DNA from 3 places in the Ochrobactrum teleogrylli genome. Region 2 is predicted to be linked to each of the others. Evidence: predicted binding sites of a transcription regulator. Region 2 holds the regulator's gene; each other region holds the start of a gene.
What was found. Region 2 encodes LexA, which represses DNA repair genes until DNA is damaged. Its sites were predicted from a motif close to TGTTCNNNNTGTGTTCNG; they were not measured.
Positions count from the first base shown of each region.

Region 1: WIX40_RS16720 (DNA recombination protein RmuC) is a predicted target of LexA. The motif match lies at 5,473-5,490, and genes of this name have one in related genera.
Region 3: WIX40_RS11700 (glycosyl transferase) is a predicted target of LexA. The motif match lies at 2,735-2,752, and genes of this name have one in related genera.

Region 1 covers NZ_JBBHKQ010000001.1:3,567,999-3,578,109, reverse strand. Annotated here, with positions in the region: gene WIX40_RS16750 (transglutaminase-like cysteine peptidase) at 428-979, opposite strand; gene dapE (succinyl-diaminopimelate desuccinylase) at 1,267-2,454, shown strand; gene WIX40_RS16740 (hypothetical protein) at 2,467-3,072, shown strand; gene truA (tRNA pseudouridine(38-40) synthase TruA) at 3,215-3,970, opposite strand; gene fmt (methionyl-tRNA formyltransferase) at 3,975-4,895, opposite strand; gene def (peptide deformylase) at 4,895-5,422, opposite strand; gene WIX40_RS16720 (DNA recombination protein RmuC) at 5,524-6,753, shown strand; gene WIX40_RS16715 (Rdx family protein) at 6,906-7,211, opposite strand; gene WIX40_RS16710 (hypothetical protein) at 7,359-8,021, shown strand; gene lepA (translation elongation factor 4) at 8,055-9,863, opposite strand; gene WIX40_RS16700 (complex I NDUFA9 subunit family protein) at 10,060-10,111, shown strand, end outside.
Region 2 covers NZ_JBBHKQ010000001.1:400,885-410,995, forward strand. Annotated here, with positions in the region: gene WIX40_RS02025 (LpxI family protein) at 1-104, shown strand, start outside; gene lpxB (lipid-A-disaccharide synthase) at 107-1,294, shown strand; gene gltA (citrate synthase) at 1,371-2,663, opposite strand; gene gltX (glutamate--tRNA ligase) at 2,891-4,312, opposite strand; gene WIX40_RS02045 (ComEC/Rec2 family competence protein) at 4,567-7,101, shown strand; gene lexA (transcriptional repressor LexA) at 7,188-7,916, opposite strand; gene WIX40_RS02055 (molybdopterin molybdotransferase MoeA) at 8,157-9,374, opposite strand; gene moaC (cyclic pyranopterin monophosphate synthase MoaC) at 9,411-9,896, opposite strand; gene trpC (indole-3-glycerol phosphate synthase TrpC) at 9,901-10,111, opposite strand, start outside.
Region 3 covers NZ_JBBHKQ010000001.1:2,475,836-2,485,946, reverse strand. Annotated here, with positions in the region: gene WIX40_RS11715 (F0F1 ATP synthase subunit B) at 1-294, shown strand, start outside; gene rnhB (ribonuclease HII) at 639-1,307, opposite strand; gene WIX40_RS11705 (PA0069 family radical SAM protein) at 1,444-2,616, opposite strand; gene WIX40_RS11700 (glycosyl transferase) at 2,801-3,310, shown strand; gene WIX40_RS11695 (hypothetical protein) at 3,531-3,761, opposite strand; gene WIX40_RS11690 (hypothetical protein) at 3,948-4,178, opposite strand; gene WIX40_RS11685 (hypothetical protein) at 4,374-4,604, opposite strand; gene WIX40_RS11680 (4-(cytidine 5'-diphospho)-2-C-methyl-D-erythritol kinase) at 5,002-5,910, opposite strand; gene WIX40_RS11675 (hypothetical protein) at 5,926-6,111, opposite strand; gene WIX40_RS11670 (S49 family peptidase) at 6,197-7,081, opposite strand; gene nhaA (Na+/H+ antiporter NhaA) at 7,187-8,368, opposite strand; gene WIX40_RS11660 (putative quinol monooxygenase) at 8,389-8,688, opposite strand; gene WIX40_RS11655 (tRNA1(Val) (adenine(37)-N6)-methyltransferase) at 8,706-9,488, opposite strand; gene WIX40_RS11650 (putative signal transducing protein) at 9,485-9,709, opposite strand; gene WIX40_RS11645 (polyprenyl synthetase family protein) at 9,846-10,111, shown strand, end outside.

The sequences.
Region 1 (10,111 bases), 3.2 Mb from region 2:
TTCCGATACATCCCAAATGGGTAACAATGGGGAAAAGTTCCAGTCACGAAAATTTTAAAAACTTCACAGATTTGTGCACATCGCCCGCCACAATCGTTGCAATTAATACAAAAAAAATAATTAAAAACAAAATGATGGATTACGATTTCTCCATCACGGCCGTGTTACAGCCCTTAATTTGTTCACCAATCTCGAACAGTGTGTTTGAGCTTATTGTATAATAAACGTGAACAATGAGCGATTTTTAATGAAGCAAGGCATTGTCCTTCCGCATCAGACCGGTTCGTACGAATGCTCCCAATCTTTAACGGGGCCGGTAAAAGACGGCTTGATCCACCGCAAACCCCGCAAACAAAAAGCCGCATCAAAGATGCGGCTTCAGCGACGGCTCTCATTGCGAGAGGCTCAGCGAGCTCTCCGGCAACGTTCAATTATTGGCAACGGCAACCGAACGTCCGGCGATGGAAACCCACTGGCCGGAATTGGAAGGCGACTGCATCTTGATATAACGATAGGACGTCTTCTCGAGCGGCAGAACCTCGTCACGCATATTGTCGAGAATATAATCGCCATGATCGGTGCGGGCGGTCAGCACGATATGCGCCTCGCTACCCTGCACCATGGTAATCAGAAGCTGCGAGGCACTGATGCCGCGCGCCATCAGCTGCGCGCGCTTCATCAGAACATAATCCTCGCAATCGCCCTTGCCGTTGACCGGCATGGTCCAGTAGTCGCGCTTGCCGTAATTATCCTGATCGGAAACCGGCTTGATACGGTGATTGACGGAGCTGCTTACGCTTTGCAAAAGCTTCAGGCGCTGCGGTGTCAGCTGCATCGGGGGCAATACACTATGGCTGCGGCAATCGCGTGGATTGCGCCCGCAATAGTCTTTGTGTCCGTAAGGGATGCTTGTCAGTCCGCCCGCTTCACTCCACTGTGCAGCCTTGGCTGGAACCATCGTTGCTCCGAAGAGCGCCATCATGCCTGCTACAGTTGTGGTGATTAAACGCATACACAGTTTCCCATTTTGAAAAAAGTTCCCGCTGACCGGCCCGTTTCCCGGGTCTCGTTATCAACTCTTTTTTAACTAACGATGACAGGGGCCATCCGGTCAAGGAAATTTCGTTCCCAAATTGCAACCAGGTTGGAAAAGCGCGTGAAGAGTGAATTTTCTGCCATGGTCAGAGCCAAGGTTTGTGGTTCCATCCGGACGCATCCCGATCTAGTCTCACACAACAGACGATTCTTGAGTAAGAAGCCGACATCATGAGCCTTTCAGTCAATCCCGCCGAAAATCTTGCCGCCCTGATCCGCTGCCCATCCGTAACGCCTGCCGAAGGCGGCGCGCTGACGGCGCTCGAAGCGATGCTGAAGCCATTGGGCTTTTCCGTCGAACGCCCCGTCTTCAGCGAAGAGGGCACGCCCGACATCGAAAATCTCTATGCGCGCAAATCCGGTAATGGGCCGCATCTGATGTTTGCCGGTCATACGGATGTGGTGCCGCCCGGCGATGAAAACGACTGGAAGCACCCGCCCTTCTCAGCCGCCATCGAAAACGGCATCATGTATGGGCGCGGCGCTGTAGACATGAAAGGCGGCGTTGCCTGTTTCGTTGCCGCTGTGGCACGCCATATCGAAAAGCACGGCAGCCTCAAGGGTAGCGTCTCCTTCCTGATCACCGGTGACGAAGAAGGCCCGGCAGTCAATGGAACGGTGAAACTGCTCGACTGGGCAAAGCAACGCGGCGAAAGCTGGGACGCATCCATCGTCGGCGAACCGACCAATCCCAACACGCTTGGCGATATGATCAAGATCGGTCGTCGCGGTTCGCTTTCCGGCACGATCACCGTTCAGGGCGTGCAGGGCCATGCGGCCTATCCGCATCTGGCGGAAAATCCGGTGCGCGGCATCACCACGCTGGTGGACAGCCTGCTTTACCCCGCCTTCGATGAGGGCACGGCGGATTTTCAGGCCAGCAATCTGGAAGTCACCACCATTGATGTTGGCAACAAGGCCACCAATGTCATTCCGAACAAGGCAACGGCTTCGTTCAATATCCGTTTCAACGACACATGGACCGCGGAAAGCCTGCAGGCCGAGATCAGCGCGCGCCTCGCAAAGGCAGCGCGCGACAATCGCCTGCGTCCGGGCCGCGACACGCCGATCAGCTATGAACTGACATGGCGCGAAAGCCCAAGCCATGTGTTCCTGACCCGCGATGAAAAGCTGATCGGCACGCTGACCGCTTCCGTCGAGGCCGTGACTGGCAAGCGACCGGAACTGTCGACGTCCGGCGGCACGTCCGATGCGCGCTTCATCAAGGATTATTGCCCGGTGGTGGAGTTCGGCCTTGTCGGCCAGACCATGCATATGGTCGATGAACGTGTGGCCCTTGCCGACCTCGAAGGACTGACACAGATTTATGAGCGCTTCATCGCTGACTTCTTTGGGTAAATAAGGTTCTTCATGCCGAGCCTGGACGATATTTTCAGATATTTTCGGGGCGTCTGGAAAATGATGCTCGGTCGCCGCGACGGTCTCGATTATCTCGATATAACCGCCGAGGGGTTCTGGTCTTCGTTTTTCGCAATAGCGGTGGCTCTGCCGCCGCTTTTTGCCAGCTGGGTGGCCTATGCCGCCGACCTCACCGCCGGACGCGAGGAAGCGGGCATCCGCTTTGCCATCGTGCTGCGGGCCGCCTTCGTCGATGTGGCGGCGTGGATGGTACCACTGGCCATCATCGGCATGCTGGCCAAGCGGATCGGTATCGTCAAACGCTATGCAGCCTATGTGATCGCCACCAACTGGGGCAGCGCGTTGCTGGCTTGGCTCTTTGCGCCGATCACGCTGTTACAGCTGTTTTTTCCCGGGCGCTTCGATGTGGCGACGCTGTTCGCGCTGATCATGTTCGGCGCTTCGATTGTGCTGAGCTATCGGCTGACCCATGTGGCGCTACAACGCCAGCACGCGTTTGTCGCGCCATTCTTCGCCTGCGTCTTCTTCGGGTCGCTGTTCCTTACCGTGCTGCTTCAGCAGATTTTCGGCATCGGCTTCGACCCGCATGCTTATTAGAGCATTTCCAGCAAAAGTGCGAAGCGCCTACGCGGGGAAATCAGTTCACTGGACTGATTTCTGATCCCGCTTCGATACGCAGGATAATGCGTAAAAACAAATAGATAGAGCGGTTTCACGATTCCGTTTTAACGGAGCCGCTCTAAAACGGAAACGCGTAATCGACGCCGATCAGATAGAGACCGTAAGGTGGCGCGACCTGTCCGCAGGCCTTGCGGTCTCTTGCTTCAAGCGCCGCCTGCAAATCATCCGCCGTCCAGCGACCGACGCCCACTTCCATCAGGCTGCCCGCGAAGGATCGCACCTGATTATGCAGGAAAGAGCGCGCCGAAACGCGCATTTCGATGATCTCGCCATGGCGCGTGATGTCGAGCCGATCAAGCGTCTTGACCGGGCTTTTGGCCTGGCATTGCGTAGCACGAAACGTGGTGAAATCATGTTCACCCAGAAGCAGCTGCGCTGCTTCATGCATCGCCTCGTGGTCGAGGCGTTTTTGCACCCACCAGGCGCGCTGATAATCGACGGCCAGCGGGGCACGACGATTGTGGAAGCGATAGAGATAATGTCGTCCCTGCGCGGAAAAACGCGCATCGAAACTCTCGGTCGTCTTCTCGACATTGAGGATGCTTACGCGCTCATTGGCCATGACCAGATGCGCATTGACCGCATCGCGCACCTTGCCCGCGCCCCAATCCTTCGTCAGATCGACATGCGCAACCTGCGCCGTCGCGTGAACGCCCGCATCGGTGCGGCCCGCAGCACTTAACGCCAGATCTTCACCGCAGAATTTCTTGAACGCCTGCTCAATAGCGCCCTGAACCGTGTGGCCGTTTTCCTGACGCTGCCAGCCCGCATAGGGCGTGCCGTCATATTCGACCAGAAGTCTGTAGCGCGGCACGGGCCTACAAAACCTTCGTAACCGTTGCGCCGCGCAGGAATTCCTGCGCAGGCAAAGACTTGCCGCCCGAGCGCTGCAAAGTGACGAGCCGCACCGCGCCCTCGCCACAGGCAATTGTCAGCCGGTCGTCCAGCACCGTACCCGGCGCACCGGAACCTTCGGCCAGCGTCGAGCGCTGAAGCTTTACCCGTTCGACCGCACCGTTGATTTCCATTTCGCACCAAGCACCCGGAAAAGGCGCAAGGCCGCGAATGGCGTTATGCACGTCCTTCGCTGGCTTCGACCAGTCAATGCGCGCTTCGGCCTTGTCGATCTTGGCGGCATAGGTAACGCCTTCTTCGGCCTGCGGCTGCAAGGCCAGACTTTCGCGCTCGAGCGCTCCCAGCGCCCGCACCATCAGATCGGCGCCGATCATGCTCAGGCGATCATGCAATTCGCCCGCCGTCATATCCGGCGTGATCGCCACCTTTTCGGCCATGGCGACCGGGCCCGTATCGAGCCCCTCGTCCATCTTCATGATCATCATGCCGGTTTCGCTATCGCCCGACATGATGGCCCGCTGGATAGGCGCTGCACCGCGCCAGCGCGGCAGAAGCGAGGCATGGCCGTTATAGCAGCCGAGCCGCGGCGCATCGACAATGGCCTTCGGCAGCAACAGCCCATAGGCCACAACGATGGCGACATCGGCTTCAAGGCTCGCAAAGACGTCCTGTTCTTCCGCGCCCTTGAGGCTCTTCGGCGTGAAGACGGGAATGCCGAACTGCTCGGCCTTTTCATGGACAGGCGACTTGGTCAGCTCCAGCCCTCTGCGCCCTGCCGGACGCGGTGGCTGCGAATAGACCGCGACCACATCATAGCCCTGCCCGATAATAGCGGTCAGGATCGGCACGGAAAAATCCGGCGTGCCCATGAAGACGATACGCATTAAAGAACCTTCTTCGACGCCCGCTGGCTGGCGAGCTTCTTGAACTTTTTGATGACCATATCGCGCTTCAGCTTTGAAATATGATCAATGAAAAGCACGCCATTGAGATGATCGATCTCGTGCTGCAGGCAGGTGGCCATCAGCCCATCGGCTTCCATCGCATGTGGCTTGCCATCGGCATCGAAATATTTGACCTGAATGGCGGCTGGCCGTTCCACTTCCGCATAATAATCCGGAATGGACAGGCAGCCTTCTTCATAGGTGCTGACTTCATCCGTCACACCGACAATCTCGGGATTGACGAAGACATGCGGCGCTTTTTCCTCGCCTTCCTTGGCAAGGTCGATGACGAGCATACGGATCGGCTCGCCCACCTGAATGGCGGCAAGGCCGATGCCCGGCGCGTCATACATGGTGTCGAACATATCGCCGGCAAATTTGCGCAGCTGATCGTCAAAGCGCTCCACTGGCTTGGAAACCAGGCGCAACACAGGATCGGGAAGGATGACAAGCGGTTTTACTGACATGCGCTTCACGTAATCGCTTGAGACAGAATCGTCAATTGTGCTTTGCAAAATGTTCTCGTTTTGATCTCTTCAAGGCAGTACGAATCAGCTAAGCTTGTTGCATGGAAAACCAGAACCTCCTGAATGAGCCGCTTTTGCAGCTTGGTGCCACATCGCTCACGCTGGGAGATATTCTTCTGGCTGGCATCGTGGTGGTCGTGCTTTGCCTAGTCATTTTCCTGATCACCGTGTCGCGCTCTGCGCGCCTGCGTGCCGTTGCCGAAGTGCAGGCCGAAGACCGCGCCCGCGATGCCGAATATCGCATGGCGGAAATCCTGAAGGCACAGGCAGAGATGCAGGGCCGCATGCAGACCATGGCGGAGGTTTTCGGCTCGCGGCAGGCGGAGTTGAACCAGTCGATCCGCGAACGGCTCGACGGCATGACGCATCGCATCGGCCAGACCATGACCGAGCAGACGCGCTCGACGCATGAGAACCTCGCCAAGTTGCAGGAGCGCCTTGCCGTCATCGACACGGCGCAGAACAATATCCAGTCGCTCGCCGGACAGGTGGTGCAGTTGCAGGCGATCCTCGCCAACAAGCAGACGCGCGGCGCATTCGGCCAGTCACGCATGGAAGCGATCATCGCTGACGGCCTGCCGCAAGGCGCTTATGAATTTCAGGCGACGCTGTCCAACGGCACCCGCCCCGACTGCCTCGTGCGCATGCCCAATAAAGCGCCGTCACTGGTGATCGACGCCAAATTCCCGCTCGAAGCATGGAACGCCATACGCGAGACGGAACATCCGGACGCCCGCAAAGCTGCCGTCGCGCAGTTCCGCCGTGACATGGAAATCCATATCAAGGATGTTTCCGACAAATATCTGATTACCGGCGAAACGCAGGACACGGCGTTTCTGTTCGTGCCGTCAGAGTCGATCTTCGCCGATATTCACGAGCATTTCGAAGCGCTCATCCAGCGCGCGCACCGGGCGCGGATCGTGATCGTCTCGCCATCGCTGCTGATGCTGTCCATTCAGGTTATTCAGGCAATCCTGAAAGACGCCCGCATGCGCGAACAGGCGCATGTCATTCAGGGCGAAGTGATCCGCCTGATTGAAGATGTGGGCCGTTTGGACGAACGTGTGCGCAAGCTGCAAACCCACTTTGTGCAGGCCAACAAGGATATTGACGATATTCTGGTGTCGTCCAACAAGGTTACCCGGCGCGGCGCGAAAATCGAAGCGCTGGAATTTGGCGAAAAGCCAGCCGAGGAAACGCCACGCCCGCAGCCAAGACCGGCGGAAAGCGCGCCTACCCAAATGCGCCTGCGCGTGGTGGATGAGGACTGACCGTGTTTTCCCTCATCCTGAGGAGGTGCGAAGCACCGTCTCGAAGGACGAGGGAAGCTTACAATAGAGGTGCCGCCGCCGCCCTCATCCTGAGGTGCGGAGCAAAGCGACACCTCATCCTGAGTTCATCGAAGGATCGGGTAAAAATCCCCTCACGAATTAACTGGCCGATCTGAATGACCGAGATCGCGTTCCGGCCAGACGAGATCGCGCACGCGCTGTTTCAGAACCTTGGCTTCCGGAAAGCCACCATCGCGCTTGCGTTCCCAGATGAGTTCCTCGTTGCCATCGGGCATCAGCACCCGGATTTCAAAAACCCCGCCAGTGCCCGGACGCAATGCGACTTCCGCCAGATCCTGCCCGAAAGTCTGCAACAGCTCCTGCGCCATCCAAGCAGCGCGCAACAGCCAATTGCATTGGGTGCAGTAGGTGATGGAGATGCGGGGATTTGCGGACACTGCTTATCTCACCTTGCTTAACTTCAATTAGAATCTTACTCCTGTTAGTATATCACATATTAGAACTATTTAATATAAATATAGCCTCTTTAATATGTAAAATTCACCCCTATATTATTATTATATCTATATTAGAACGGAGCACTCATGCCCAATTTCGGAATTTCTTCATTTCTTAAAATTCTACACTTAAACGAAAAACCTCAAAAGACAGAAATTCGCAAGCGCCTGAATCCTAGTGACGGAGGAGGCTACGACTTTCACGGAAGCGTTCGGAGACTTTGTGCAGAGTTGGCGCTGAATAACGCTGATCCAAGGGCGGTCATTGAACGCCTCAAAGATATTAAAAAAGCATCAGAGAGAGATTCGGCTCGAACCGGTCTTCAAGCGTTTATAAAATGGAAGAATGAATACCCAGCGCAGTTTGTGATGGCCAACAACGTTATCTACAACAGCCCTAAATCTCTGTTTAAACTGACATTTAAACCAAACTTCAGTTTGATTACTGATGACAAGGTTGCTGCGGTCCATATTTGGAATACTGCCCGGCCAGCACTCGATGATCATCTTGTCAGAGCGGTATTATCTGTATTCCCGGCGCTATATACAGTGAACAAGCCCGATGATCTTGCCGTTCTTTGCCTAAGGTCAAAGCGGCTCATTCGGCTAGGCGAACCCGATCCAAAAATACAAGGACTTGGAATTCTGCTAATTAAGAAAGTCGATAAAATTATTACTGACTTAAACGAAGGCGGTGATGGAAAGCCTTACGATACTGGCGACCATCCAACACCACCGTTCTTGCATTAAAGCGCGCACTTGCCTGCCCGCAAAGGCAGGCAATCAATCATCGCCCATCTTGAGCGCCTGAATGAAGGCCTCCTGCGGGATTTCGACCTTGCCGAACTGGCGCATGCGCTTCTTGCCTTCCTTCTGCTTTTCCAGAAGTTTGCGCTTACGCGTCACGTCGCCGCCGTAGCACTTGGCCGTCACGTCCTTGCGCAGCGCCGAGATGGTCTCGCGCGCCACGATGCGACCGCCAATCGCTGCCTGAATCGGAATCTTGAACATGTGCTGCGGGATCAGCTCTTTCAGCTTCTCGCAAAGCGCGCGGCCACGCTTTTCTGCAGCCGAACGGTGCACCAGCATCGACAGCGCATCGACCGGCTCTTCGTTGACGAGGATCGACATCTTGACCAGATCGCCCTCGCGATATTCCGAGAGGTTATAATCGAACGAGGCATACCCCTTCGAGATCGACTTCAGGCGGTCGTAGAAATCGAACACCACTTCATTGAGCGGCAGTTCGTAGGTGATCATGGCGCGCGGTCCAACATAGGTAAGGTCCACCTGAATGCCACGACGTTCCTGACAGAGCTTCATGATCGCGCCGAGATAATCATCCGGCGTCATGATCGTGGCCTTGATCCACGGCTCTTGGATGGCCGAAATTTTCACCACATCCGGCATGTCGGCGGGGTTGTGCAGCTCCTTCTGCGACCCGTCGATCATGTTCAGCCGATAGACAACCGAAGGTGCGGTCGTGATGAGGTCGAGATTGAACTCGCGCTCAAGGCGTTCCTGAATGATTTCGAGATGCAGCAGGCCGAGGAAACCGCAACGGAAACCGAACCCCAGCGCTGCGGAGGTTTCCATTTCGAACGAGAACGAAGCATCGTTGAGGCGCAGCTTACCCATGGCACCGCGCAGATCTTCGAAATCCGCCGCATCGACCGGGAACAGGCCGCAGAACACCACCGGCTGCGCAGGCTTGAAGCCGGGCAGCATTTTCTCGGTCGGGCGGCGATCTTCGGTGATCGTATCGCCGACGCGCGTATCGGCCACTTCCTTGATGGAAGCGGTGATGAAGCCAAGCTCGCCGGGGCCGAGTTCGTCCATCTGCACCATTTTCGGCGTGAAGACACCGGTGCGTTCCACCGGATATTTCGCGCCCGTGCCCATCATGCGGATGGTCTGGCCCTTTTTTAGCACGCCGTCGATGACGCGCACCAGAACGATGACGCCGAGATAGGAATCGTACCAGCTGTCGACCAGCATCGCCTTGAGCGGTGCATTGCGATCGCCTTCCTTCGGTGCTGGAAGCTGGGTGACGATGGCTTCCAGCACATCTTCGATGCCGAGGCCGGTCTTGGCGGAAATATGAACGGCCTGCGACGCATCGATGCCGATCACTTCCTCGATCTGCTCCTTGACGCGCTCAGGCTCGGCAGCGGGCAGATCGATCTTGTTCAGCACGACCACGATTTCATGGTTGTTGTCGATGGCCTGGTAGACATTGGCCAGCGTCTGCGCTTCCACGCCCTGGGAAGCATCCACCACCAGAAGCGAACCTTCGCATGCCGCCAGCGAACGCGAGACTTCATAGGCGAAGTCGACATGTCCGGGGGTGTCGATCAGGTTCAGCACATAATCTTCGCCGTTCTTCGCCTTATAGCTGAGACGAACGGTCTGCGCCTTGATGGTGATGCCGCGCTCGCGCTCGATATCCATCGAGTCGAGAACCTGATCCTTCATCTCGCGCGTATCCAGACCGCCCGTCAACTGAATGAGGCGGTCGGCCAGCGTCGATTTGCCATGATCGATATGGGCGACGATCGAAAAATTGCGAATATGGTCAAGTGGTGTGCTCATGCGCGCGATTTAACAGCAAGCAGCGAAATCTCAAAGCTCTATTGCGCTTTAATTGCGGGAAAAAGCCCTGCTATCATGATCGTGACAACAAGTCCCCTTTGCCTTGTGGCAAAAAGGCGATAAATCACCGGCAATACAGACACATTGCGGCTGCTGCTCACAAGCGGCGCAACTGGCTTTCATGCAGGAGTTTAGGATGAAGACCGAACCGAACGAAGTCCACAACAGGCCGAAACTGGTCACCGTTT
Region 2 (10,111 bases):
AGGCCCGGCGTACATTTATTCTAGGCTTCGGCGACACCATTGCGGCGGCCAATGAAGGCGGCCTCTTCATAGAGACGATCAGTCGACACGAGAAGGACAGTTAAGGGTGAGCAACACCAGCCGGCCATTGAAAATAGCAATCGTGGCCGGTGAAGAATCCGGCGATCTTCTTGGTGCTGACCTGATTGACGCCTTGCGTCTTCAGACCGACAGGCTAGTGGATCTGGTCGGTGTCGGTGGCGATCATCTGGCCGCGCGGGGTCTGAAAACCTTTTTCGACCCGCATGAAATCGCTTTGATGGGGCTTGGTGCCATCATCAAAAACTTGCCGGGACTGGTGTTGCGCATTCGGCAGACTGCACGGCAGATCGTGGCGGAAAAGCCGGATTGTGTTCTGCTGATCGATAGTCCGGATTTTACGCATCGCGTCGCAAAAAAGATCAGAGCCGCCGATCCCTCCATTCCAATCGTCAAGTATATCGCGCCCAGTGTCTGGGCGTGGCGTCCGCAGCGCGCACGTGCGATGCGCGCCTATATCGATCATGTGCTGACGGTTTTGCCGTTCGAGGTCGATGTGATGGAGCGGCTGAATGGACCGCAGGCAACCTATGTCGGGCATCGCCTGTCGAGTTATGCGCCGATCATTGAGACGCGCGCGGCGCAGCTTGCGCTGGAGCCGCAACGATCGGAAGCCGGCAAACATACGCTATTGCTTCTGCCCGGTTCTCGCCGCACGGAAATCCAGATGTTGATGGAGCCTTTCGGCAGAGCGGTCGAAGAGCTGTCGCAGCGCGTGGAAAAACTCGAAGTCATTCTGCCTACCTTGCCGCGCATCGAAGCGATGGTGCGCGATCTGTCGCGGGACTGGGCGGTGAAGCCGCTGATCGTCGTGGGTGACGAGGAGAAGTGGAAGGCTTTTGCGCGGGCCGATGCAGCACTTGCCGCGTCAGGCACCGTATCGCTGGAACTGGCGCTGTCGCGCATTCCGAGCGTGCTTTCCTACAAGGCAGACTGGTTTGCGCGCAAATTCCTGATGCCGAAGATCACAATCTGGAGCGCGGCATTGCCCAATATCATTGCCGATGAACCGGTGGTGCCGGAGTTTTTCAATGAATTTGTGCGTCCGGGCATGCTGGCGCGCAATCTGGAGCGCCTCATGCGGCCCGGTTCAGCGCGTCAGGCGCAGCTGGATGGCTTCGACGCGGTCGCTTCGGTCATGGCGACGGAGCGGCCTTCTGGGGAAATCGGGGCGCGGGTTCTGCTGGACGCGATCGAAAAAGGTCGCAAGGGTTGAACAACTCAAATTTGGATCAAAAAGAAACCCCGGTTGCCATTGGCAGCCGGGGTTTTGTTTTCAGCGTTTGCCGCGCTTATTTGCGCTTTGCAACCGGCACGTAGTCGCGTTCCGTTGCGCCCGTGTAGAGCTGACGAGGGCGACCGATCTTCTGCTGCGGGTCTTCGATCATTTCCTTCCACTGAGCGACCCAGCCGACGGTGCGGGCGAGTGCAAAGAGAACCGTGAACATTTCGGTCGGGAAGCCGAGAGCCTTCAGCGTAATGCCGGAATAGAAGTCGATATTCGGATAGAGCTTCTTCTCGATGAAGTATTCATCCGTCAGAGCGATCTTTTCCAGTTCCATTGCAACGTCGAGCAACGGATCGTCCTTGATGCCCAGTTCGCCCAGAACTTCATGGCAGGTCTTCTGCATGATCTTGGCGCGCGGATCGTAGTTCTTGTAGACGCGGTGACCGAAGCCCATCAGACGGAACGGATCGTTCTTGTCCTTGGCGCGGGCGACGAATTCCGGAATGCGATCCACCGAGCCGATTTCGGCCAGCATGTTGAGCGCTGCTTCGTTTGCGCCGCCATGGGCAGGGCCCCAGAGGCATGCAACGCCAGCTGCGATGCAGGCGAACGGGTTGGCGCCCGACGAACCGGCAAGGCGCACGGTCGAGGTCGAAGCATTCTGTTCGTGATCGGCATGCAGGATGAAGATGCGGTCCATGGCGCGGGCCAGAACCGGATTGACCTTGTAATCCTCGCAAGGAACGCCAAAGCACATGTGCAGGAAGTTCGAAGCGAAATCGAGGTCGTTCTTCGGATACATGAACGGCTGGCCGATATGGTACTTATAGGCCATTGCGGCGAGCGTCGGCACCTTAGCGATCAGGCGGATGGAAGCGACCATGCGCTGATGCGGATCGGTGATGTCGGTCGAGTCGTGGTAGAAGGCGGACATGGCGCCCACACAACCGACCATCACGGCCATCGGATGCGCATCGCGGCGGAAGCCGGTGAAGAAGCGCGTCATCTGTTCATGGATCATCGTGTGACGGGTCACGCGATAATCGAAATCCGCCTTCTGGGTTGCCGTCGGCAGTTCACCGTAAAGCAGCAGGTAGCAGGTTTCGAGGAAGTCGCCATGTTCGGCGAGCTGGTCGATCGGATAGCCGCGATAGAGCAGGGTGCCTTCGTCGCCATCGATATAGGTGATCTTGGATTCGCAGGAAGCGGTCGAGGTGAAACCCGGATCGTAGGTAAAGGCATGCGAATTCTTGTAAAGTGGACCGATGTCGACGACGTCCGGCCCGACAGTGCCTTGTCGCACAGGCAGATCGAACGTATTGCCGTCGAGAGTAAAGCTGGCTGTCTTAGCTGACATCATGTTTCCTTTCATGTCCACTTTGCCGCCGCAGGCGGCAGTATTGCATTCGCTGCTATAACTTGTCTCGTATCTCTTGGCGGGCCCCGAAAGACTGCGGGATGCCCGATTTTTAACGCATTACGGCTACGATTTTGACCGCCAAACTATCCCAAACCGTCCGCGATGCAATGCGAAATTTGAACTATTTATATGCCGTTCGTCACGTCAGCGTGAATGATAGCACCTTAACCGATTTGATCGCGAATACGGCCCAAGGACTCGTCGCGACCCAGCACGAAAAGCACATCGAACACACCCGGTGAAGTAGCGCGCCCGGTAAGGGCGGCACGCAACGGTTGCGCAATCTTGCCGAGTTTCAGTCCGGTTTTTTCTGCATGGGCGCGAACCACAGCGTCCAGTGATTCAATGGTCCACTCGCCGGCAACTTCCAGATCCGGCAGCACCGATTTCAGAACGGCGCGACCTTCTTCATTGAGAAGTGAGGCGGCCTTTTCATCGAGATCGAGCGGGCGCGCTGCGAAAATGAATTTTGCACCGTCGGCAAGTTCAACGAGCGTCTTGGCGCGGTCCTTCAGGCCGGACATGGCCGTGAGCAGCTGCGCGCTGCGCTTGTCATCGAGCGCTGCGGCCAGCTCTTTACCACCTTCGATTTCCGGCAGAACGGCAACAAGGGCATCAAACAGCGCCTTGTCGTCGCTGCCGCGCATATAAAGACCGTTGATCGCTTCGAGCTTCTGGAAGTCGAAACGGGCAGCGCCCTTGTTGATGTCCTTCACGTCGAACCATTCGATCATCTGTTCGGTCGACATGATTTCGTCATCGCCGTGGCTCCAGCCGAGACGGACGAGATAATTGCGCAATGCTGCGGGCAGATAGCCCATGGCGCGATAAGCATCGACGCCAAGAGCGCCATGACGCTTGGAAAGCTTTGCACCGTCCGCACCGTGGATCAGCGGAATATGCGACATTTGCGGCACGTCCCAGCCCATGGCGTCATAGATGACAGTCTGGCGGGCTGCATTGGTCAAATGATCGTCGCCGCGAATGATATGGGTGACGCCCATGTCGTGGTCGTCAACGACAACCGCGTGCATATAGGTCGGTGTGCCATCGGAACGCAGAATGATGAAATCATCGAGATCCTTGTTGGGGAAGCGAATATCGCCCTGCACGGCGTCGCGCACGAGCGTTTCGCCTTCCTGCGGCGCCTTAATGCGAATGACAGGCTTTACACCTGCAGGCGCTTCGGACGGGTCGCGGTCACGCCAGCGGCCATCATAACGCGGCGGGCGGCCTTCGGCACGCGCTTTTTCGCGCATTTCTTCCAGCTCTTCCGGCGTCGTGTAGCAGTAATAGGCTTTGCCGAGAGCAACCAGTTCCTCGGCGACTTCGCGGTGGCGCGGCGCGCGCTCGAACTGCGAGATCGCGTCACCTTCCCAGTCGAGGCCGAGCCAGGTCAGGCCGTCGAGAATGGCGGCGGTGGCGGCATCAGTGGAACGTTCACGGTCGGTGTCTTCGATACGCAGCAGCATCTTGCCGCCGGTATGCTTGGCATAGAGCCAGTTGAACAGGGCCGTGCGGGCACCGCCGATATGAAGATAACCCGTGGGCGAAGGGGCAAAACGGGTGACGACCGGTTTCGACATGGTAGCTCCACTTTATCGCGCGCCCGTCAAGACAGCGGCAATTGCCGGGGCAGGGGCGCAAACTGAATTCTGATGCTCGCCGCCAAAGAGCGAGGGCGAGGATTTCTATAACGAAACCCTCTCGATTTCGACTGGCGTTCATGTAGCATAGGCAGCATTGTGCGCAAGGGCTTCGCGTTTGTTTCGGCTCCTTGCGACATTGTTCTTTTGGGGTATTTCGACAAAAAGACCTTTTTTTGCAGTCAGGCGGGGGCATGACGCGCATAGGTGATATGGCGGAAGCAAATGAGCGGGCGCTTGTCAAAAGCCTGCCTGACGGCTTGACGCGCTCATATCTTCCCGAGCCGTGGCCTGACCCTGCAATTGCGCCTGCCGAACGCCGCGACCGCGATCCGTCGCAAATCCCGACGCCGGATGATGGCCGCAGCGCCGTCAAAAGCCTTGCGCGCAGGGCTCCCGCCGCCTTTGCGGAAGCTGTCAGTCTGGAAGCGGCGCGCGGGATTTTCTTTCTGCTGATTCCGATTTTCAGCGGCCTTGGCGCGATTGCCTATTTCACCGTGTCATTTGAACCGGATTGGACGCCGGTGCTGGCGCTTCTCACCGGACTGGCTGTCATCCGGCTCCTCGCGCGGAAGCATTTCCTTGTTGCGCAGATACTGACGCTGGCGCTGGCTTTCCAGCTGGGTCTTGTCAGCGGAAAATGGGAAACCGAACGCAGGGCGACGCCGATGCTCGGTTCCGATGTTTCAACACGCATAACAGGCCGTGTCGTTGCGCTGGAAGCGCAGGATAATGGCAGCTGGCGTATTACCCTTGATTTGCTGGCAACAGAACGCCCGAAACTGCGCTTTGCACCGGAACGTATCCGTATCAATGCGCGCGATATACCTGCTGAAACAACGATTGGCGGCGGCTTGACCGGTTTTGCGCGGCTGCGGGTGCCGTCAGGCCCGGTCCGCCCCGGCAATTATGATTTTTCTTTTCACGCCTATTTCAACGGTATTGGTGCAAACGGCTTCTTTCTGGGGAACCCAAAGACGGCGCATGTCCCGCCGCAAACAAGCCTGATCGCTGCGATCAGTGAGTGGGTCGCCTTGCTGCGCGTGCGCGTTTCGGAGCGGGTGGAGGAGGTGATTGGCGGCGAGGACGGCAATGTCACAGCCGCATTGATCGCTGGAACGCGCGGCGGCATCAGTGAGGAAACCAACGAAAATCTGCGCAAGGCGGGTCTCGCGCATATTCTTTCCATATCGGGGCTGCACATGGCACTGGCGGCGGGGGTCGTCATGTTTGTCCTCCGGTCTGGTTTTGCGCTCTTTCCCGCGTTCAGTGTGCGCCATCCGGTCAAAAAATACGCGGCATTCCTGTCCCTGCTGAGCTGTACGTTCTATCTCGCCATGTCTGGAGCGGATGTGGCCGCACAGCGCAGCTATGTGATGATCGCCGTGATGCTCAGCGCGTTATTGTTCGACCGGGCTGCGATCAGCATGCGCAATCTGGCAATCGCCGGAATGGTGACCATCGCGATTTCACCGCATGAAATATTGGGGCCTAGTTTTCAAATGTCCTATTCGGCGACAGCTGCCCTGATCGCCGGTTATGCCTGGTGGAGCGCGCGCAAGGCCAAGAAGCTGCAGGATATGGAAAGGCGCGTTGCAGCGCCAGTCGGCGGATTGGCAGCCAAGGCGTTGAATTTTGTCTTTGCCGCTGCAGGAACGTCGTTATTGGCTGGGCTTGCAAGCGGTATTTTCGCTGCCTACCACTTCAACAATACCGCACCGTTGGGGCTGATTGGCAATGTGCTGGCTGATCCGGTGATTGCCGTTCTGGTCATGCCCTTTGCTGTTTTCGGTTTGGTGTTGATGCCGCTCGGTCTCGACTGGATACCATTGTCCCTTGCTGGTTCCGGTGTGTGGATCGTGCGCGAGATTGCAAGTTTCGTGGCGTCCTGGTCCCCGGAAGGCAATCCGGGCGCGATGCCGCTCACAGCGCTTGCTTTCTGGACCATAGCGCTTGTGATTGCGGTCCTGTTCACAACCAGATTCAAGATTCTCGCTTTACCATTTGTTTTATTGGGATTTATCGCCTTTGTACGCGAGCCGTTTCCAGATGTCGTGATCTCGGAAGATGCTAAGCTGGTTGGGGTTCGACTGTCCGATGGGCGTTTTGCCGTGAACCGCGACAGACCATCCAAGTTCACGGTCGATAATTGGCAAACTGCCTATCTCGCATCGCAATTTCTGATACCGCAACACGCAAAGGACCGGCTCAGAGGAATCCCGACGGACGGCTTTATCTGCGAGGATGGATTGTGCACGATCACGCTGCGCGACGGGCGCGTGCTTGTATATACGGCTGATCCGACAGTTCAGGATATCGCCTGTGACATTGGCGATGTGATTATTCTGGCTGTAGCTGGCGAAATGCCAGGATGCACGCGCACGAATAAGCTCGTTCTCAACCGGCGTGATCTGGCCTTGCGCGGGACGGTTGAAATCAAATTGGGTGACAAGAAAGACGCCGCCAATGTTCCCACCGTGAAGCTTTCAAGCACCTCGCCCGACGAAAGCGGCGCTCCACCGCAACAGCCCAGATTTGCTGATCCGCGTTACGACGACACGCTGGCCTTCGCCATCGATGAGCCACGGCGTCCGTGGCATCTATTTCGGCTCTATTCCCGCGCAGCGCGGGGACTGCCAGATTGGGAATATAAAAAGAAAAGGACTGCGCAGGTGGTGGTGTCAAATTGTCCGGCTGATGACAATCAGGAGCCGGGCAAATGTGAATGACCGCATGGCGGCTATGAGATCAGTTATTCCGGCAGTCCGGTAAACTACCATTGCGACCCAAATCGCCCAAAACGGACAACCTCTGATCAATACCGGCGGATCAGACCGACCAGCTTGCCCTGTACGCGCACGCGGTCGGGACCGAAGATGCGCGTTTCGTAAGCGGGGTTTGCCGCTTCAAGCGCAATCGACGCACCCTTGCGGCGGAAGCGCTTCAAGGTCGCTTCTTCATCATCGACCAGAGCCACGACAATCTCGCCCGGATTGGCCATGTCACCGCGCTTGATGATCACCGTGTCACCGTCGAAAATTCCGGCATCGATCATCGAGTCACCTTTGACCTCCAGCGCATAATGTTCGCCCGCGCCGATCATTTCCGGCGGAAGGCTGAGCGAATGCGTCTGGTTCTGAATGGCGGAGATCGGCACACCGGCAGCGATGCGTCCCATGACAGGCACCGACACGGTTGCCGACACATCGTCATTGATCGCAACCGGGGCAGGGCGCAATGGTTGCGCGGGCGCAGGCGGCGCCTTGCCCAGACTGCCTTCAATGACGCTCGGTGCGAATTTCTTCTGCGCGTTCAGCCCCGGTGCAATCGAATCCGGTAGCCGCAGCACCTCAAGGGCACGCGCTCGGTTCGGCAGTCTGCGAATAAAACCGCGTTCTTCCAGAGCGGTGATCAGCCGATGTATGCCCGACTTGGAAGCAAGATCGAGCGCCTCCTTCATTTCGTCAAAAGATGGCGGAATGCCCGTTTCTTTCAGACGGTCATGAATGAACAGCAGAAGCTCGTGCTGCTTACGGGTCAACATGCGCGACACCCTCCGGCCAGATAAGAATCGAGAAAAACAAAACCAGAACGAACACTATATGTTCCAGTCTTGTTCTGCAATGGTTTTAAAATGATTAACGGGTGCGCGCCTTGTTGCGGTTCTGTTCACGGAAGGGTGTGAGGTGGGGCTCGGTGTTTGATGAAACGGTTTGTTTTCAAACAATTACGTTTGTTACTTCGTGTTCATTCGAGGTTGTGAAAGCGCGGCTTTTCACACCTATCAGCGCAACATCAGAACACGGCACGGTGTGCCCGCAGCGGCTGCCGGGGCATTTTCATCACGAATGAGCAGTGCATTGCAACCGACAAGGGCCGTCAGCATGGACGAGTCCTGTACTGGAAACGGTGTCACCAGCAGTGTTCCATCGCTTTGTGATTCGACCGTTGCGCGCACAAAATCGCGGCGATGGTCATTGGCGGGCATCGCCTGACCGAGTTTCGCCGGGCGGATATCCGCCGTCAAATCGGTGCCTGCAAGTTTCGCGATAAGCGGACGGAGAAAAACCAGACTGCAAACAAGACTTGAAACCGGATTGCCTGGCAGGCCGATTATGTGAACGGTTTTGCCATTGACGGTCTTGCGTCCATACATCAGCGGCTTTCCGGGGCGCATGGCGATTTTCCAGAAGTCCAGTTCGACACCGCAATTGCGTAATGCGCCATGGACGTAATCGCGGTCACCGACCGAGGCGCCGCCGATGGTCACCAGTACGTCGATGCCGCTGTCGAGAGCGGAGGCGATAGCCGCTTCGATCTGAGCCGGATCGTCCGGAATGATTCCCATATCTTCAGGCTTGCCACCGGCGCGGCGCACGATTTCGGCAATGCCGACGCTGTTTGACGCGACAATCTGGTCCGGGCCGGGGTCGGCTCCCGGCGGCACAAGTTCGTCGCCGGTGGCCAAAATAGAAATGCGAGGTTTGCGAAACACATCAAGCGTTGGATTGCCGCTGGCCGCAGCCAGTGACAAAGCGGGTGCGTCCAGTTCGCGGCCAACGGACAGAACAGTCTTGCCCGGCGCAAAATCGAGACCAGCCCGGCGGATATGACGCCCCGTGGCTATGCCTTCGAGTATGGTTAGCTGATCGCCAGATCGCTCGGTATGTTCCTGGATGACAATCGTATCGGCAGCTTCCGGCATCGGTGCGCCAGTGAAAATACGCACAGCCTGTCCGGGGAGGAGTGAACCGTCGAAGCGCTTGCCAGCAGCGGATTCGCCGATAACCTTCAGTTGAAGCGGATAGGTGGTATCTGCTGGCGCAATCAAAGCATAGCCGTCCATGGCTGAGCAGTCGAAAGGCGGTTGCAGGAAATGCGCCTCAACGGCGCGGGCAACAACGCGCCCGCCCGCTTCGTTCAACGCAACGGTTTCGAGGCCATGCGGTTCTGCGGAGGAGAGTATACGCGCCAGAGCATCTTCGACCGGGAGAAGGGACATCGTATTTCCTCTCGAACTCAAACTTGTCGGAACGTTTCACGCCTTCCAGTCGCCGGACTTGCCACCAGACTTTTCCACAACGCGGATATTGCCGATTTCCATATGGCGATCGACAGCCTTGGCCATGTCATAGATCGTCAGGCACGTCACGGATACAGCGGTCAGAGCTTCCATTTCCACGCCGGTGCGGCCCTTGAGCTTTGCAAGTGCGCGAACGCGCAAGCCCGGCAGCGCATGGTCCGGTACAATATCCACCGCGACCTTGGTCAGCATCAGCGGGTGGCAAAGCGGAATGAGGTCGGCGGTCTTTTTCGCGGCCATGATGCCCGCAAGCCGCGCGGTTCCGATCACATCGCCCTTGGCTGCGTCGCCCGCCAATATGAGCGCCAGCGTTTCCGGCTTCATGGTCACGCTGCCTTCGGCGACGGCCTGACGCTCGGTCTCGTCCTTGGAGCCGACATCCACCATATTGGCGGCGCCTTTCTGGTCGAGATGCGTGAGCCTGGCCGTGTCCGAGGTCATGACATCAGGCCTTGCCGGTCAGGAGTTCGCGTGTGGCGGCGGCAACATCGTCCTTGCGCATCAGGCTTTCGCCGATGAGGAACGTGCCGATGCCGGATTTTTCCAATCGCAGGCAATCGTCATGGGTGAAAATGCCGCTTTCGCCAACCAGCAGGCGGTCGGCAGGAGCCATTTTCGACAGCCGTTCCGAAACGGTCAGGCTTACTTCGAATGTA
Region 3 (10,111 bases), 2.1 Mb from region 2:
CGCAAGGAAGCCGAAAAGGAAGCAGGCGATATCGTCGCCGCTGCTGAACGCGAAGCCAAGGCTCTTCTCGAAGACGCCAAGCGTGCGACTGAAGAATATGTGGCCCGCCGTAACAAGCTGGCTGAACAGAAGATCGCAACCGCTGAAGTCGACGCTATCAATGCCGTCCGCGCTTCGGCTGTCGATCTCGCCGTTGCCGCCGCTGGCAAGCTTGTCGCCGACAAGGTTGACACCAAGGTTTCCGGCGGTCTGTTCAAGGACGCACTGGTTCAGGTCAAGTCGAACATGAACTAAGGTTCTCGCGACCTTTTGAGTTTTGAAATGCCGCCTGAAAGGGCGGCATTTTTGTTTTAATAAGGCCTCGGAGAGGGTGCGCCAATTCGGCGGTGCATACCAGTGGAATGGATGAGCCATTCAGGGACATGCCGAGTATTCGAAAAGAATGGAGCTACCGGGGGCGATGGATGACATAACCGGCGCGATCTGGTTGATCGCCGCCAGTGGCGCCTGATAAATCCACCAGGATTCGATCGGTGCAGCTTCCGGTTTTGCGCTCGCATCTTTTCGGACCGAGCCGGATAAGGGCTCATTCCTGCGGACTGATTTCCGTTCAGGCGTTTCGCATCTACACGATGCGCTTAAGTGTGAGGCTCAAAGCGTCCCTTGATCGGTGCGAAAGTGTAACGGTGCAGGCCGGGGATGGGGCCGTCGCTTTCAATGGCGGCGCGGTGGCGGGCGGTTGCATAGCCTGCATGCACTTCCATGCCGTAGATCGTGTGAACGCTGCCTGCGCGCTCCATCATGCGATCCCGCGTCACTTTGGCGACGATGGAAGCCGCAGCAATCGACACGGAGCGCTGATCGCCCTTCACGAGGGCGGAACCGGGGCAGGGCAGGCCGGGCGGTACATCGCGCCCATCAATCAATGCGTGGCATGGCTGTAAGATCAGCCCGTGTACGGCGCGACGCATGGCTTCCAAAGCAGCTTTCCGAATATCGCTGACATCGATGCTGCGGGCGCTGAGACTTGCAACAGAGACGCTTATGGCCTTCGCCAGAATAGTCTCATAGAGCGCATCGCGCTTGGCTGCATTGAGACGTTTGGAATCGTCTAGCCCGTCGGGAACGTCGCTTGCGTCCAGCAGCACGGCAGCAGCTACGACCGGCCCGGCGAGAGGCCCGCGCCCCGCTTCATCGATGCCGACAATATGGCGAAGCCCACGCGCCAGCAGCCTCGCTTCTTCAGAGAAGTCGGGCACGAGTGGGATGTCGAATAGAAGAGGAGAATCAGAAGCCGTGCTTTTCATGAGGCGGCGATTTTCGCATTGCCTCCGATTCTCCGCAAGGTCCTGCCAAGAGGAATGGTGGCGGGAAGCAGGACCCGATCCGCCTGACGGGACAGGCGGAAAAAGATAGTGTGTTAACCCGTATTGGGGGTGGCCATCAAAACAGGGATAATTGCTTGCCGCCTTTCTGGACGGGTTCGAACAGATCGGTGCGCAGGTGTTTGCGCTGGGTGTTAAAGCCGAGCTTGCGGGCGGCGATTTCGAATCTGCGGCCGATCTGCCAGGCATAAGGGCCGGTGCCGCGCATCCGCTTGCCCCATTCTGCATCGTAATCCTTGCCGTCGCGCATCGAGCGCACCAGCGACATCACATGCCGGTAGCGGTCAGGATAATTGCGCAGCAGCCAGTCTTTGAACAAGGGCGCTACTTCCAGCGGCAGGCGCAGCAGCACATAGCCAGCCTCGCGCGCTCCTTGCGCATAAGCCGCGTCGAGAATGCGCTCGATCTCGTGATCGTTGATACCCGGAATGACAGGTCCCATCATGACCGAAGCCGGAATACCCGCATCGGTCAGCTTGCGGATTGCCTGAAGGCGCAGGCTCGGCGTCGAGGCGCGCGGCTCCATCGTGCGGGCCAGATGCGCATCGAGTGTCGTTACCGATAGCGCGACCTTGGCGAGACCCTTTTCAGCCATGCGACTCAAAATGTCGATATCGCGCACCACAAGCGCCGATTTCGTTACGATGCCCACCGGGTGGTTGGCTGCCTCCAGAACTTCGAGAATTTCGCGCATGATGCGCCATTTCTTCTCGATCGGCTGGTATGGATCGGTATTGGTGCCGATGGCAATCGTCTTGGGCTGATAGCCAGCCTTCGCCAGTTCGCGTTCCAGAAGGCGCGGCGCATCCGGCTTGGCGAACAGGCGGGATTCGAAATCGAGACCAGCCGACAGCCCCATATAACTATGGCTCGGGCGGGCGAAACAATAGATGCAGCCATGCTCGCAACCGCGATAAGGATTGATCGAACGGTCGAAGCTGATATCGGGAGAATCGTTGCGGGTGATGATCGTGCGCGGCTTTTCCACCTGCACATCGGTGTTAAAAGCGGGCAGCTCTTCCAGCGTCGTCCAGCCGTCGTCGAAATCCTCGCGCGTGGTCGGCTCAAAGCGTCCCGTCGGATTAATGCCCGCACCGCGTCCACGCCGACGGCTGTGATCGATCCTCAGCCCCGCTTCGCCGACAAGCGCGTTGGCATGCTCCGCACGGCCAGTGCCGAATGCGGCCATGTCTGCCTGCTTGATGATATCTGCGTGCTGGATAGCTGCCATCTTCATCTCCCTGCGGAGCTTCAAAGCATGTCCGGCAAAGCCTCTGACGGCTTGCATGCGGCAACGCTTCTGGTAATTGTCCGACTCTGTCTGATGAATCTATTCCTATCCGAAGAGTAAGAACAAATCAAGAACATAGTTCGTTCCGCTTTCCGTTCACGCGCTGTTGATATAAGAAGCGCGCATGCTGTCCGTGATTATAGAAACGCAGAATTCCGAAAAGCCTCTGACCCACACATTGTCGGCGCTTGTGCCAGCGGTGGTGGAGGGGCTTGTTCGTCGCGTTCTGGTGATCGACAAAGGCTCGTCGGATGAAACCGCACTGGTGGCGATTGGCGCCGGATGTTCGTTCAGCGATGGCGCGGATAAGGCGGCGGCGTTAAGCGAGATCCGCACGCCCTGGGTTCTGGTTCTCGCGCCGGGCGCTATTCCGCAGGATGGATGGGAAGAAGTTGCGCGTCGCCATATGGAAGGCACAAGTGATCCGGCGCGGTTCACGCTGGCCGGGGAGCGCGGGCTTGGCGGGTTGAAGGCGGCAGTGTTCGGCAAGGGGCCGACGCTCGATGCCGGGCTTCTGGTTCGGCTGGATATGATCAAGCCTCTGATTTTGGACGGGATGGCTTTTGCTGGGCTTCCGCGTCAGATGAAGCCAGTGCGGCTCAAGCATGGCATTCATCCGCCCACGCAGGATTGAAGCGGTCCCTAAGAGCCTGTTCCAAAAGTCGTCCTGTGTGGCTGCAAATGGCAATCTTCTGCGTTCCGGTGCTCACGTACTTTGAGTACGCCCCGCTCCGGTACTCGAAAATCACCATTTTCGCACACACGTGCCGCTTTTTGATTCAGGCTCTAAACAGCAAAAGGCGAAGCAGGAGCTTCGCCTTTTTGTAAGATAGCAGCTTTCGCTTCTATCTTGATTAGTTCTGGTAGCTCGAAGGCGAAGCGTCGCCAAAACGATGTGCAGAACCGTCCTGATAGGTCGAACCCGACTGGATCGTCGCGGTTGCGGTGTGGTCAACGGTCTGAGAAGCAACCGGGGTGCGGTCGTTTGCATAGAGGTCGGCCGGTTCGCCGACATGCGGGTTTTCTGCGAAAGCAGCACCGGCGCTAAGGGCAACGGCAACGGCAGCAAGAGCAAGCTTTTTCATTTTCATATTCCTTTGAAGATCGCCCTTCGGATGGCACCCGAACCAATCGGGAAGCAAGTAAGGGCACCCGGGTGGCTCAGGCACCATCCTTCGGGGAGATAACTGTTGAAGCCGGATCGTTTGAGGCCCGGCCTTGGGCGTCAGCGTTCGAACGCGACGCCCGTTATGCAGCAGGCTTTGGCCTGATTAGTTCTGGTAGCTCGAAGGCGAAGCGTCGCCAAAACGATGCGCGGAACCGTCCTGATAGGCCGAACCCGACTGGATCGTCGCAGTTGCGGTGTGGTCAACGGTCTGCGAAGCAACCGGGGTGCGGTCGTTTGCATAAAGGTCTGCAGGTTCGCCAACATGTGGGTTTTCTGCGAAGGCAGCACCGGCGCTAAGGGCAAGGGCGGCAGCAGCAAGAGCAAACGTTTTCATTTTCATATTCCTTTTCGTTTGCCGCACGAACGACACCCAATCACTGGGTTCTGTCCGGGGCGTCCCGGGTGGCCGAAATGCCATCCATCAGGGAGGGGAAATCAATCGCCGGGATTGCTTGGGAGGATTCCGGCAGGGCGGGCGTCAGCGGCGTTTTTAGCGCGACGCCCGTTATGCAGTCAGGCGTTGGCCTGATTAGTTCTGGTAGCTCGAAGGCGAAGCATCGCCAAAGCGATGAGCAGAGCCGTCCTGATAGGCCGAACCAGACTGGATGGTCGCGGTTGCGGTGTGGTCAACGGTCTGCGAAACAACCGGGGTGCGGTCATTTGCATAGAGGTCTGCAGGTTCGCCAACATATGGGTTTTCAGCGAAGGCAGCGCCGGCGCTCAGGGCGAGGGCAGCAGCAGCAAGAACAATCTTTTTCATTTCCTATCTCCTTGGAAACTGGAGCGGCGTTTCTTTTCGTCGTTCCGATGCAGCTGAAATGGGTGACAATGGGCAAAAGTTCCAGTCACGAAAATGTTTTGTTAATCACACATTCGTGCTCGTTAATATTTGGAAACAATCGAAAATAGGAAAAATATATACGTAAAATCAACAGTTTGATTGATATACCAGCAATCACGTGACTGTTATATGACGCTTTTTGTTCATAAATCGCGAACAGAGTGTCCGTGTTTATTGTCCAATAAGAGTGAACAATAGCTGGCTTTTGAATAGGGTGTTACTGACTATCGAAGGAGAATGGATTTCTGCGGGCTGCACGCAAGCGCAAAGCAGGCAGAATCAATATCGGAGGAGGCGGGTTACAGCTGTGTGAGGGTTACGATGCAGCTGTGCCGGTCGCGATGACAAACCAGTCCGGCTTTTCGGCTCTCATGCGGGCTGCGGCCTTTTGCAGGGCGTCTTCGTCGGCGAAGATTGCAAAACAGGTCGCGCCGGAACCGGACATCTGGGCGTATAGCGCATCGCCCGCCCGTAGCAGCGCAAGCTTGTCGCCGATTTGCGGAGCAAGCGCCAGGGCTGGCGACAGGAGATCATTGCGCGTCGTGCCAAGGTAATGGCAGAGCGCGCCGAGTTCATTCTGGTCGGGCGGCAGCAAGGCGGGATTGTTCCGCTTGTCGAGGGCGCGAAACACATCGGGCGTGGCAAGCGCCGTGCCGTCATTGACGAGCAGCAGGGGCAGGGCCGGAAGGCCCGTAACAGGTGCAAGGTCTTCGCCAATGCCGCGCGCCGTCAGCGGCGTGCCATGCGCCGCACCATGCAGGCACATGGGCAGATCAGCGCCAAGCGCCAGACCGAGCGCGGCGAGCCGGTCGAAATCGAATTGGAGGTTCCAGAGCGTGTTGAGGGCAAGCAATGTGGCCGCCGCATCGCTGGAGCCGCCGCCAATACCCGATGCTATGGGCAGGTTTTTTTCAAGATGAATGGCAACGGGCGGCAGATCGCGCCCGGAATGCGCGCGCAATGCATCGCGCGCCTTGAGCACCAGATTGCCGCCATCGAGGGGAACCGCCGAGGCGAAAGGCCCGCTGACCGTAAACCGGTCTTCCGGAGCATCGGCAACCGTTATCGTATCGCCATAGTGCGCAAAGACCACCAGCATGTCGAGCAGATGATAGCCATCGTCGCGCCGTCCGGTGACGTGCAGCGCGAGGTTGATTTTCGCAGGGGCAAGACGGGTAACAGACCGGCTGTCAGCAGGCCGGGCGCGCAACAGGGTGTCGGTCATCGGGGTTTAAGCGGATCAGTCTTTCTTGACGTAATATTCGCCGGTTTTCGGGTCCTGCACCAGCGTGCCGTTGGCACGGTTCTGCGCTTCCTTCTCGGCCTGACGAACGCGCTGCGACACGCGTGTGGCTTCACGCTTGAACGAGCGGTAGCCATACCAGGCGGCGATGATGATCAGCAGCAGAAAAATGAGCTGTGGCATGACCAAATTCCTTATGTGTCGTGTTGGGCGCGCGCTTATCGCACCCTGTCATTTCTGACATCTTATCACGAGAAACCGTGATGTTTCAAAGACCATAGCGTCCCCAAAGCGCTTTTTCTTCAGCAACGGAGAGCAGGCCGTCGCCGAGATGGGCGGCAATTTCCGCCGGTTCCAAGCCGGAAAACGCCGATGAAAGCGCCATGCCGACGCCCGGAACCTTGCGGCCAAGCAGTCCGCGCTGGGGCTGGATCAGCTGGAGCTCCACCTTGTCGCCATAGGTCTTGCGCAGGAAACTGCGCATGTCGCCCAGCCCGTCGATGAGGCCGAGCTGCAAGGCTGTCGTGCCGGTCCAGAACAGGCCGGTGAACAGGTCGGATTCCTCGACAAGCTTGTTGCCACGCCGTTCCTTGACCATTTCGATGAAGGTGTCGTGGATTTCGAGTTGCAGCGATTTCAGCCGTTCGATGTCGGCCTTCTTTTCCGGCTGGAACGGATCAAGCGTGACCTTGTTGCTGCCGGCGGTATAGACGCGCCGCTCCACGCCGATTTTCTTCAGCAATTCCGGAAAACCGAATGACGCGGACACCACGCCGATGGAGCCGACGATGGAGGAGGGGTCTGCGATGATCTCGTCACCGGCCAGGGCAATCATATAACCGCCGGATGCGGCCACATCCTCAACGAAGATGAAAACCTTTTTCTGGTGTTCGGAGGCGAGATCGCGAATGCGGCGATAGATCAGGCGCGACTGCACCGGTGAACCGCCGGGAGAATTGAGCGAAATCGCCACGGCTGGCGCATGCTTGTTGCTGAAAGCCTTTTCCAGCACGGCGGCGGTCGATGCCAGCGATAGCGACGGGCGCAGCGCTGAACCCCCACTCATGATGGCGCCATGCAGGCGCACGACGGGAATTTCAATTGCGGCATTGCGAAAGCGGCGCGGAACAAGGCGCGTCAATAAACCGGGCAAGGCAAACTCCAAACTGGATCAACTGTTGGTTGCCAATGTAGGAACCAATCTGGGAAACACAAAGAAAACCCTCCGAAAATTTATATCTTCGGAGGGTGAGTAGGATCATTTTTTCGCGGGTTTTGCCACGATCCGCAACAGTCCGTAGCCGAATATGGCCGAGAGCGCCGAACCGGCCAGAACGCCAATTTTCGTTTCGGTCTGCATGAGATCGGACGGGAAGGACAAAAGCCCGATGAAAATGCTCATGGTAAAGCCGATGCCGCACAATATGGCGACGCCATAAAGCTGCGCCCAGCTGGCGCCCATCGGCTTTTGCGCAAGGCCGGTCTTGATGGCGAGCCAGGCTGCGCCGAACACGCCAAGCTGCTTGCCAACAAAAAGCCCGAGCAGAATGCCGAGTGTCAGCGTGTCGCCCATCACCGAGGCATCGAGCCCGGCAAAGGAAATGCCCGCATTGGCAAAGCCGAAGATCGGCACGATGAGGAAGGCGACCGGTTTTGCCAGCGCATGTTCGAGGATGTGCAGCGGTGACGTCATGTCATCCGGTTTGCCGGGCGCAGGTTTCAGCGGCACCATCAGCGCTGTCACCACACCGGCGACGGTGGCGTGAACGCCGGAATTGAGCACGAAGAACCACAAAATTGCGCCACCGATCAGATAGGGCAGCAGCTTCATCACGCCCATGCGGTTCATCGCGAAAAGCGCAATCGCAGTTATGAAAGCCCCGCCCAGATAGGGCATCGAGATTTCGGCTGTGTAGAAAATGGCGATGATGACGACGGCGGCCAGATCATCGAGAATGGCGAGCGTCGCCAGAAAAACCTTGAGGCTCGACGGTACGCGTGAGCCGAGCAGCGACAGGACCCCGAGCGCAAAGGCGATATCGGTTGCGGAAGGCACCGCCCAGCCCCGCACTTTTTCGGCATCGTGAAAATTCAGCGACGCGAAGATGATCGCAGGCAGGATCACGCCGCCTGCTGCGGCAATGCCCGGTAGCATCCGGTTTGGCCAGCTTGCAAGCTGCCCGTCGATGAATTCGCGTTTGATCTCCAGCCCGACGAGCAGGAAAAACACCGCCATCAGCGCATCATTGATCCAGTGCGCAAGGCTCAATGGGCCCATATAGACGTGAAGCGCATCGAAATAGATTTGCGAGAAGGGTGAGTTGGCCACGATGAGCGCAAGCGCTGCCGCTGCCATCAGCACCAGGCCACCGGCAACCTCGCTATCCAGAAAGCGTCGCATGAGAGATACGGGGCGAGCGGAATTTGGACTGTGGTTCATCGGTCTCCTTAAAGAAACTGTTAGGTGCTTTGCGGCGCATCCACTTCGTAGAGCACAAGATCGCGGTCGGTGATGCCGAGTGTCGGCCATGTCGAACGCCAGGCGGCAATGTGCCCGGAGGCAAAATGTTTGTCCAGCGAAGCCCGGTCCAGCCACAGCTCTTTTACATGGATAAGACCCGGATCGAGAATGTCGGCGGCATAGGAATAGTCGATGCAGCCAGCCTCGGCGCGGCTGGCTTCGATCATTTGCTGCATGACAGGGCGCGCCTCATTCAACTTCGCAGCAGGCAGCCGAACGGTTCCGACGATAAGCAGCACGGTTTATTCTCCCCGGATCAAAGAAGCGCGGTCTGGCCGTTGTTGATGGCATTGGCGCGGGGTGTGAAACCGTTGCCGCTGTCGCCATGCAGGACGAGTGGCGGCATGAACGAGAGACCGGCGCGGCTGCCCCGCGTGCCGGTGACGACGATACGGATTGCCGCTGCGTCACCGCGGGGGTGCACCGGCACGATGCGCAAGCCGCCGAAGCGCCCGGTGAGCGCTTCCAGAATGAGCGCAATCGAGCCCGGTCGCGCTATGATGGCGATGCCGCCGCCCGGCCGGACGATGGCCGCCGCCGTGCGCACCCATTGTTCGAACATGCCTTCGGGCATGACATGCGCTTCCGCCTTGAGCGGATCGGGCGTGCGCCGGTCCGCCGCTTCGTTGAAAGGCGGGTTCATGATGGCGAAATCGAAGCTGTTATCGGCAAGACCTGCCGCAACACGCGCTTTTCCGGTCAGCGCCACATCCGCTTCCACAATCGCGAGGCGGTCTGCCAGAGCTGTATTCAGGGGATGCGCGATGGTCTTTCTGGCAAAGCCGACCATCAGGCCAGAGCGTTCGACAAGGGTAATGCGGCTTGCCGCGCATCGGGCCGCAACCGCAAGCCCGGCTGCACCCGCACCGCTGCCAAGATCGGCGAGGCGTCCGGCAAAGCCGTCCGGCACCGCGCTTGCAAGGATCATCGCATCGACGCCGGAGCGATGCCCTTTCATTGCCGGTTGCACGAGATGAAAAGCGCCGCGATGAAAGACATCCAGCGTTTCTTCAATCTCGTCTTCGGTCGTCAGGGTCATTGATCGCGCAGTTCGTGTTCAATCTCGGCATCGATCAGGATTTGCCGCGCTTCGTCCAGCTGATCCTCACTGACCAGAAGACGGCGCGGCAGTACGCCTAACGACCCCTCGATAATGCTCATATTGGTGTCTGCGATGAAATAAGCTATTCCCGCTTCCTTCATCAAGGCTTCGGCGAAAGACAAAAGGACGGAATCGTTGGTGCGGATAAGTTCGATCATTTACCTAGTTTGGAGCCAATGCACCGCATTGACAACAGCTTCCGTCAATGTTGAACAGGCAGTGAAGGCACGGAATGCGTCTTGAGCATTCCGCCGCGCTTAAATATGGTGGCGGCCCCATCAAGGAGTAATGGCATTGGGTGTGGTTCTGAATCTCGACGACAAGAAAAAGCAGACAGGATCGGTGCAGCCGCTTGTCGACCTGACGAAGGCCGATATGGCGCGCGTAAACGAAATGATCCTGTCACGCGCCGGTTCCGACGTCGAAATGATTCCCGAAGTCGCCAATCATCTGATCTCGTCGGGCGGCAAACGCCTGCGCCCGATGATGACGCTCGCTGCCGCCCGCATGTTCGGTTACGACGGCGACGGTCATGTGCGTCTCGCAACCGCTGTCGAATT